One region of the Phycicoccus ginsengisoli genome, then DNA from elsewhere that is predicted to be linked to it. Evidence: predicted binding sites of a transcription regulator. Region 1 holds the regulator's gene; the other holds the start of a gene.
What was found. Region 1 encodes HspR, which represses chaperone genes until heat shock. Its sites were predicted from a motif close to AAGTTGAGTCNNNNNGACTCAACTT; they were not measured.
Positions count from the first base shown of each region.

Region 2: ACYVDO_RS05260 (ATP-dependent Clp protease ATP-binding subunit) is a predicted target of HspR. The motif match lies at 1,422-1,446, and genes of this name have one in related genera.

Region 1 covers NZ_BAAGYN010000004.1:95,298-99,990, forward strand. Annotated here, with positions in the region: gene ACYVDO_RS07825 (formate--tetrahydrofolate ligase) at 1-1,685, opposite strand, end outside; gene ACYVDO_RS07830 (heat shock protein transcriptional repressor HspR) at 1,804-2,262, opposite strand; gene ACYVDO_RS07835 (DnaJ C-terminal domain-containing protein) at 2,265-3,278, opposite strand; gene grpE (nucleotide exchange factor GrpE) at 3,341-3,985, opposite strand; gene dnaK (molecular chaperone DnaK) at 3,982-4,693, opposite strand, start outside.
Region 2 covers NZ_BAAGYN010000003.1:20,942-25,634, forward strand. Annotated here, with positions in the region: gene ACYVDO_RS05260 (ATP-dependent Clp protease ATP-binding subunit) at 1-1,242, opposite strand, end outside; gene ACYVDO_RS05265 (hypothetical protein) at 1,480-1,992, opposite strand; gene ACYVDO_RS05270 (DUF4397 domain-containing protein) at 2,182-3,018, shown strand; gene ACYVDO_RS05275 (class F sortase) at 3,059-3,790, shown strand; gene paaK (phenylacetate--CoA ligase PaaK) at 4,040-4,693, opposite strand, start outside.

The DNA.
Region 1 (4,693 bases):
CCGTCCTCGTCGAGGTCGATGTCCGCTGCGGCCGGGTGGCGTGGCAGGCCGGGCATGGTGCGCATCTCGCCACTGATCGCGTAGACGTAGCCGGCGCCCGCCGCGGCCCGGACCTCGCGCACCGGGAGCCGCCAGCCGGTGGGGGCGCCGAGGAGCGTGGGGTCGGAGGAGATCGACAGGTGCGTCTTGGCGATGACCACGGGGAAGCCGCCGTAGCCCAGCACCTCGAACCGCTCGAGGTCCTTGGCCGCGGCCGGCGAGAAGTCGACGCCGTCGGCGCCGTAGACCTTCCTGGCGACCGCCTCGATCTTGTCGCGCAGGGTGTCGTCGAGCTCGTAGGTGAACCGCAGCTCGCTCGCTTCGCCGCAGGCGGCCACGACCGCCTCGGCCAGGTCGAGCGCACCCTTCCCGCCGTCGGCCACGTGGGTGGAGACCGCGACGTGCGCCCCCTCCGCCTCGGCCACCTCCCGGATGACGGCGTGCTCGGACTCGAAGTCGGACGGGAAGGCGTTGACGGCGACCACGGGCGACATCCCGAACGACCGGACGATCTCGAGGTGGCGGCGCAGGTTGTCGACGCCGGCACGGACCGAGCGCGGGCTCTCGTGCAGCATCTCCGGCGGCAGCGGCCGGCCGGCCACGACCTGGTAGTTGCCCGAGTGCGCCTTGAGCGAGCGCACCGTCGCGACGAGCACGGCGGCGTCCGGGCGCAGCCCCGAGACCCGGCACTTGAGGTTGACGAAGCGCTCGGCCCCCATGTCCGAGCCGAACCCGGCCTCCGTGAGCAGGTAGTCCCCGGTGTGGATGCCGAGCCGGTCGGCGACCACGGAGGAGTTGCCCGTCGCGATGTTGCCGAAGGGGCCGGTGTGGACCAGGACCGGCGTGTTCTCGGTGGTCTGCAGCAAGTTCGGCTGGAGTGCGTCCTTGAGGATGACGGCCATCGCGCCGGCCGCCCGGACGTCGTCGGCGGTCACCGGCCGACCGGCATACGTGAAGCCCACGACGATGCGCCCGAGCCGCTCGCGCAGGTCGCGCAGCGACGTCGCCAGGCCGAGGACCACCATCACCTCGCTGGCGGCGGTGATGTCGAAGCCGCTCTGCCGCGGCACACCGTCGATGCGGGCGCCGAGGCCCTCGACGATGTTGCGCAGGGCGCGGTCGTTGACATCGAGCACCCGCCGCCAGGCGATGCTGCGCGGGTCGAGGCCGAGCTCGTTGCCGTGGTGCAGGTGGTTGTCGACCATCGCGGCGAGCAGGTTGTGCGCCGCGCTGACGGCGTGGAAGTCGCCGGTGAGGTGCAGGTTGAGCTGCTCCATCGGCAGCACCTGGCTGTGGCCTGCTCCGGCCGCGCCGCCCTTGATGCCGAACGTCGGTCCCATCGACGGCTGGCGCAGCGCGAGCGTGGCGCGGTGGCCGAGCTGGGCGAGGCCCTGGGCCAGGCCGACCGCCGTCGTGGTCTTGCCCTCCCCCAGCGGGGTCGGGGTGATGGCCGTGATGACGACGTACTTCGCTGGCGGCCGGTCGGCGAGGTCGTGGACGGCCGCCAGGTCGACCTTGGCGACGTGGCGGCCGTAGGGCTCGAGACGCTCCGGGGGTATGCCGGCGGCGCGCGCCACCTCGGCGATCGGCTCGAGGTGCGCGGCCCGGGCGATGGCGAGGTCCGTGGGTGCTGGCGACGAGGACACCCCGTCAGTGTGCCCCGGCGACGGCCGCACCATCAGGGCCGGAGGTCCGTGGTGCGAGCCCCCGGGCCGGGGTAGGAGGGTGCAGGCCGACGGGGCGGTGGTGAAGGGGCCTGCCGGCTCAGCGGGAGCCGGGGCGCCAGACCACGAGGGCCTGCGAACGCTCGCTGCGCACCCGCTGGCCGGCGCGCAGCGCATACACCTCGCCGCTCGGGCCGACCGCGAACACCCGGGAGCCCGGGCCGCCGTAGCCGGCGGCGGTGCGGGCCTCCTCGAGCTCGGCCCGCAGCTCGCGCACCCGCGCCTGCAGGGCGGAGACCTGGTCCTCGAGCGCGAGGATGCGCTGGATAGCGGCGAGGCTGATGCCCTCGTCCTGCGACAGCCGCTGCACCTCGCGCAGCAGCGCGACGTCGCGGCCGGAGTAGCGCCGGCCGCCGCCCCGCGTGCGCGAGGGCCGCACGAGGCCGAGCCGGTCGTACTGGCGCAGCGTCTGGGCGTGCATGCCGGCGAGCGCGGCGGCGACCGAGATCACGAAGATCGGCGCGTCGTCGTCGGGCCGGAACTCGGGCTCGGCCGCCATGCTCACCGCCGGGCCTTCTCGAACAGCTCCGCCCGCGGGTCGTGCCCGCCGTCGAGCTCGCGCAGCGTCTCCACGGCGGCCTTCGCCTCGTCGGAGAGCCGCTGCGGCACCACGATCGCGACCTTGGCCATGAGGTCGCCGGGGGCGTCCTTGCGCTGCACCCCGCGGCCCTTGACCCGCAGGACGCGACCGCTCGGCGTCCCGGGCGCGATCCGCACCTTGACCGGGTCGCCCTCGAGGGTCGGGACCGACACCGTGGCACCCAGGGCGGCCTCGGCGAAGGTCACCGGCAGCTCCACCGTGAGGTTGTCGCCGTCCCGGCCGAAGACCGGGTGCTTCTCCACCGTGATGGTGAGGATGAGGTCGCCGGCCGGCGCGCCGGAGTCCCCCGGCTGGCCCTTGCCGCGCAGCCGGATCTTCTGGCCGTCCTTGACCCCGGCGGGGATCCGGGTGGTGATCTGGTCGCCACCCGAGGTGCCCAGGGTCACCGTGGCACCGGAGACCGCGTCGCGGAAGGACAGCGTGGTGCGCGCGGTGAGGTCCGCACCCTTGCGCGGGCCGGTGGGGGCACGGAAACCCGCACCCCCGCCGTAGGCCGGGCGGCCCCCGAACATCCCGCCGAGGATGTCCTCGAGGTCGGGCTGGCCGCCCCCGCCGGTGGAGTACCGGACGCGGGTGCCACCTCCCGGGCCTCCGCCGCCGAACATCGAGGAGAAGATGTCCTCGAAGCCGCCGTTGGTGGCACCGCCCGGACCACCGGCCGTGAAGCGGGCCCCGCCGCGTGCCATCTGCCGGATGGCGTCGTACTCACGGCGCTTCTCGGGGTCGGAGAGCACGGAGTGCGCCTCGCCTACGTCCTTGAAGCGCTGCTCGGCCGCGGCGTCCCCCTGGTTCTGGTCGGGGTGGTGCTTGCGGGCGAGCTTGCGGTAGGCCTTCTTGATCGCCGCCTCGTCCGCGTCCTGGGGGACGCCGAGGATCGCGTAGAAGTCCTTCTCGAACCAGTCCTGGCTGGCCATGGCGTCCTCCTCTCAGCGGGACGGGGTGGGGAGTCGTGCGTCGGTCCCGGCCCGGAGCCGGGTCACTCGGGGTCGGCGACCGCGACGCGGGCCGCCCGCAGGACCTGCTCGCCGGCGCGGTAGCCGGCCTGCAGCACCTGCACCACAGTCGTCGAGTCGCCCTGGACGGAGCCGTCCGCGGGCCACGCCGTGTGCATGAGCGCCTCGTGCTGGTTGGGGTCGAACTCCTCCCCCACCGCGCCGTAGCGCTCGAGGCCGAACTTGCCGAGCGTGGTCTCGAGCTTGTCGGCGATCTTGGCGAACGGGCCGTCGGCGAGGTCCCCGTGCTCGCGCGCACCGGAGATGTCGTCGAGCACCGGCAGCAGCGTCTCGAGCACGTCGCGGACGGCGCGCTCCTGCACGACCGCGCGGTCGCGGTCGACCCGGCGCTTGTAGTTGACGTACTCCGCCTGCAGGCGCTGCAGGTCGGTCAGCCGCTCGGCCGCCAGCGCGGTGTCCGGGTGGACCTGCGACCCCGGCTGCCCGGCGGCAGCCGGCTGGGCACCGGACTGCCACTCGCCGGTCACGGTGTCGTGGGACGGCTGCTGGTCCGCGACGGCGGCCTGCTCCGCGGCCGCCGCCTCGGCGGTGGTGGGCTCGAACTCCTCCGAGCCCACCATCGCCTCGGCTCCGTCGGGCTGGTCGGCCGTCGGGGTGTGGTCGGTCACTTCTTCTCCTCGTCGTCCTCGACGACCTCGGCGTCGACGACGTCCTCGTCGGAGGCACCGGCACCGCCCGCGGCGGCACCCTCACCGGAGGCCGCACCCTCGGACCCGGCGGAGGCGTCGGCAGCCGAGGCCGCGGCATACATCGCGGTGCCCATCTTCTGGGACTCCTCCGAGAGCTTGCTGCTCTTGGCGGAGATGTCCTCGGCACTCGCGCCGGACTCGGGCTTGAGGGCCTCCTTGAGGTCCGCCAGCGCCTCGTCGACCGGCTTGCGCTGGTCGTCCTGGAGCTTGTCGGCGTTGTCGGTGAGGAACTTCTCGGTGGAGTAGACGAGGTTCTCCGCGGTGTTGCGGGCCTCGGTCTCCTCGCGGCGCTTCTTGTCCTCGGCCGCGTGCTCCTCGGCCTCCTTGACCATCCGCTCGATGTCCTCCTTGGGGAGGGCCGAGCCGCCGGAGATCGTGATCTTCTGCTCCTGGCCGGTGCCCCGGTCCTTGGCGGAGACGTTCACGATGCCGTTGGCGTCGATGTCGAAGGTGACCTCGATCTGCGGCACGCCGCGCGGGGCCGGCGCGATGCCGGTCAGCTCGAAGGTGCCGAGGGCCTTGTTGTGCTGCGCGATCTCGCGCTCGCCCTGGAAGACCTGGATGAGCACGCTCGGCTGGTTGTCCTCGGCGGTCGAGAACACCTCGGAACGCTTGGTCGGGATCGCG
Region 2 (4,693 bases), on a different contig from region 1:
GCGGATGCGCAGCCGCGCGCCCGCCTCGTCGATCAGGTCGATCGCCTTGTCCGGCAGGAACCGGTCGTTGATGTACCGGTCCGCGAGGTTGGCCGCCGAGACCAGCGCGGCGTCCGTGATGGACACGCGGTGGTGCGCCTCGTAGCGGTCGCGCAGGCCCTTGAGGATCTCGATGGCGTGCGACAGCGTCGGCTCGGCCACCTGGATCGGCTGGAACCGGCGCTCGAGCGCCGAGTCCTTCTCGATGTGCTTGCGGTACTCGTCCAGGGTCGTCGCGCCGATGGTCTGCAGCTCGCCGCGGGCCAGCATCGGCTTGAGGATGCTGGCGGCGTCGATCGCGCCCTCGGCGGCACCCGCACCCACGAGGGTGTGGATCTCGTCGATGAACAGGATGATGTCGCCGCGCGTGCGGATCTCCTTGAGGACCTTCTTCAGCCGCTCCTCGAAGTCACCGCGGTAGCGGCTGCCGGCGACGAGCGCGCCGAGGTCGAGGGTGTAGAGCTGCTTGTCCTTGAGTGTCTCCGGGACCTCGCCCTTGACGATGTCCTGGGCCAGGCCCTCGACGACCGCCGTCTTGCCCACACCGGGCTCGCCGATGAGGACGGGGTTGTTCTTGGTGCGGCGGGACAGCACCTGCATGACCCGCTCGATCTCCTTCTCGCGCCCGATGACCGGGTCGAGTTTGCCCTCGCGGGCGGCCATGGTGAGGTTGCGGCCGAACTGGTCGAGCACCAGCGAGCCGGCAGGAGTGCCCTCCTGCTGGACGCCCGCGCCGACACCGGCGGTCGCGCCACCCTCCTTGCCCTGGTAGCCGGAGATGAGCTGGATGACCTGCTGGCGCACCCGGTTGAGGTCCGCGCCCAGCTTGACGAGGACCTGGGCCGCGACGCCCTCGCCCTCGCGGATGAGGCCGAGCAGGATGTGCTCGGTCCCGATGTAGTTGTGGCCGAGCTGGAGAGCCTCGCGCAGGCTCAGCTCGAGGACCTTCTTCGCACGGGGCGTGAAGGGGATGTGGCCGCTCGGGGCCTGCTGGCCCTGGCCGATGATCTCCTGGACCTGCTCGCGGACCGACTCCAGCGAGATGCCGAGGCTCTCGAGAGCCTTGGAGGCGACGCCTTCACCCTCGTGGATGAGGCCGAGCAGGATGTGCTCGGTCCCGATGTAGTTGTGGTTGAGCATGCGCGCCTCTTCCTGCGCGAGCACGACCACCCTCCGGGCCCGATCGGTGAACCGTTCAAACATCTCTTCTGCTCCTGCCTATCGAGATCATCTCGATGCTATCCGTGCTGCCTGACCGTGGCGCGGTCCATTCGGCGACCGATACGGGATCGGGACGAACGGACCAGTCCTCCCGCGTCCGAACTGCGGGCCGGCCACGTGGCTCACCGTGCGCAACGCGGCGGTTCTCCGGCCTGTTCCCGGGGCTGAGTCGGGTCCGCTCCATTCCGCCGTGGGCGGACACGCCTGCCGTCGGCAGCGTCACGCGGCGGGCCCCTTCCTGCGGACCTCCTCGACCTGCTCCATCGCCGTGCGGAGCTCGCCGAGCCAGGCGTCCGACCGCTCGCCGACGAGCTTGACGCACCAGGCGAGCGCGTCGGCCCGCGAGCGCGCGACCCCGGCCTCGACGAGGGTGTCGAGCACCCGGCGCTCCGGCTGGCGCAGCCGCGTCATCACCGGCGCGGCGAGGTGCGTGAAGAGCGACTCGTGGCCGCCGACCCGCACCCCCCAGCTGACCTTGCGGCCGGAGAGGTGCTCGAGCTCGCGGGCGATCTCGACGCGGCGCTCGCGGGTCTCCTCGCGGAAGGTCTTCGCCCGACCCCGGGCCGCCACCTCGCGGTCGGCGTCGTCGGTGTCGTCGGGCAGCTCCGGGGCGGCGAGGTCGCCCCAGATGATGAGCTCGTCGCGGTCGCGGGCGACCTCGACGGGGCCGGTGAACCATTCCTGCGGCAGCCGGCCGGCGAGCCAGGCCTCGGCTGTTGTTCGTGTTGTCATGTAATCATGATTACCCAGCAACGCCATTCGGGGAAGGCGTGCGGCGTCCGCCCACGGCGAACGGGGCGCAGAGGGACAAACTTGTTCATCACGACGTCTCCGTGAAGAAGTTCCAATCCGTTCTCCACCGGGGTGCGAACGACGGGCACCAGGCACCCGCCGGGGGTTGCCTCGTCGAAAGGAACTGTCATGAGCGCTACCAGGAGCACGACCCTCCGCGCGGTCCTGGCCGCCGGAGCCGTCGCCGCCGGGACCGCCGGCCTCGCCGCGCTGCCCGCCCAGGCCGCCTCCACGGCCACGGTCACGGTGGTCCACGGCATCCCGAAGACCCCCGTCGACGTGTACGTCGACGGGAAGAAGGCCCTGTCGGACTTCACCTTCAAGACCGTCACCGACCCCATCAGCCTGCCGGCCGGCTCGCACCAGATCGCCGTCCGCCCCGCCGGCGCGGCCAGCGGCTCGAAGCCGATCCTCACCCTCGCCCCGAACCTGCCGGCCGGCGCCAACGCCACGGTGGTGGCCTACCTGACCGCGGACGGCAAGCCCGCCCTCAAGCCGTTCGTCAACCCGACGACGGCCGTCCCTGCCGGGATGGGTCGGGTCATCGTGCGGCACACCGCCGCCGCCCCCGCGGTCGACGTGCTCGCCGGCGGCAAGCCGATCATCACGAAGCTGACCAACCCCAACGAGTCCATGCTCATGGTGCCCGCCGGCACGGTCTCCGCCTCGGTCGCAGCGGCCGGGACCACCAAGCCCGTCATCGGCCCGGTCGACCTGCCGGTGACCGCAGGCAAGACCCTCGTGGTCTACGCCATCGGCAGCCTCCAGGACGGCAGCCTCACCGCCGTGACCCAGAGCTACGCGAGCGGCGGCAGCTCCGCCCCCGGCTCGGTCAACGCGGGCACCGGCGGCCAGGCGGGCGACCGTGGGCCGGCGACCGCGCTGCTGGTCCTCTCCGGCCTCGCGGGCGCCGCCCTCGTGGTCGGCGGCTCGCGCCATCGGGCGACCGCGACCGTCCGGCGCTGACGCAGCGAGCCCAGACAGCACGGACAGCGCAGACAGCACCGTGAGCGACACCGGGCGCCGGTCAGGGCGGGGCATCCTCCCCGTCGTGGCCGGCGTCCTGGTGCTCGCGGCCACCGCGGTCGGGGTCGCCGTCAAGCTGTCCGACCGGCCCCTGCCGGACGCCGGGTCCCTCCCCGTCGCCGCGCGGACCTCGTCCTCGACCCCGTCGTCCTCGACCCCCTCGTCCACCACCGAGACCTCGGCGCCCGGGCCCAGCACCCCCGTGGGTGACCCCACGCCAGCACCGACCGCCCCCTCGAACGGCCTGACCATCGCGCCCGACCGCTCGTTCGAGCCCACGACCCTGCGCGTTCCCGCCATCGGCGTGGTCGCGCCGGTGGTGCCGACGGCGGTCGACGGTCGGGGGGCACTCGGCATCCCCGACGACCCGCGCCAGGTCGGCTGGTGGTCCGGCGGCGCCGCACCGGGGTCCCCCTACGGCACCACGCTGCTCGCAGGTCACGTCGACTCCGCGAGCAAGGGCCTCGGCAGCCTCGTCGACCTCAGCCGCACCCCCATCGGCGCGCGGGTCACGGTCAGCGGGCCCGGCGGCGCCAGCCAGGCCTACCGGGTCGTGGCCCGCCGCTCCTACCCGAAGGCGACCCTCCCCGTCCGCGAGCTCTTCCGCCAGGACGTGCCCGCCCGGCTGCTGCTCATCACGTGCGGCGGCCAGTTCGACCGCAGCACGGGCCACTACGAGCGCAACGTCGTCGTCTTCGCCGTCCCGGCCTGACGAAGGGAACGACCGGCGGCTTCCCTCCTGCCCGTGACGGTGACATGCCGAACGGGGCTCGCTCGGAACCGTTTCGCCTCCAGCCCTCGGGCGCGCACCGCAATCGGGCCCGCGCGGAACCGCTTCCGCCCGAGGAGGCGCCGTGCGCCGGGAATCGGACCCGTGCGGAACCGTTTCGCACAGGGGGAAGGCGGGCGGGGCGCCGAGGGGACGACCGCGCGCTCGACCTGGGGGGCAGGGGCGCCAGGCTCAGCGCAGGTGGCGCTGGTCGCTGATCCGCCTGGCCTTGCCGAGCGACCGCTCGAGGCCGTGCGGGTCGAGCACCTCGACCCGCACGGTCACGCCGATCCGGTGCTTGATGCGGCTGGCGAGCTCGCGCGCCATACCGGCCCGCCCGTCCGCGCTCGACGACGCGGACGCGGCCTCGACCTGGACGGTCAGCTCGTCCATCCGCCCCGGCCGGGTGAGCACGCACAGGTAGTGCGGCGTGAGGCCCTCGACCGTCAGGATCTGCTCCTCGACCTGCGAGGGGAACACGTTGACCCCGCGGACGATCATCATGTCGTCGGTGCGCCCGGTGATCTTGGCCATCCGGCGGAACTGCGGGTGCGCGGTCCCCGGCATGAGCGTCGTGAGGTCGCGGGTGCGGTAGCGGACCACGGGCATGGCCTGCTTGGTGAGCGACGTGAAGACCAGCTCGCCCTCCTCGCCGTCCGGGAGCACGTCGCCGGTGATCGGGTCGACCACCTCCGGGTAGAAGTGGTCCTCCCAGACGTGCAGGCCGTCCTGGGTCTCGCCGGACTCCTGCGAGACGCCGGGGCCCATGACCTCGGACAGCCCGTAGATGTCGACGGCGCGGATGTTGGAGCGGCGCTGCACCTCCTCGCGCATCGCCTCGGTCCA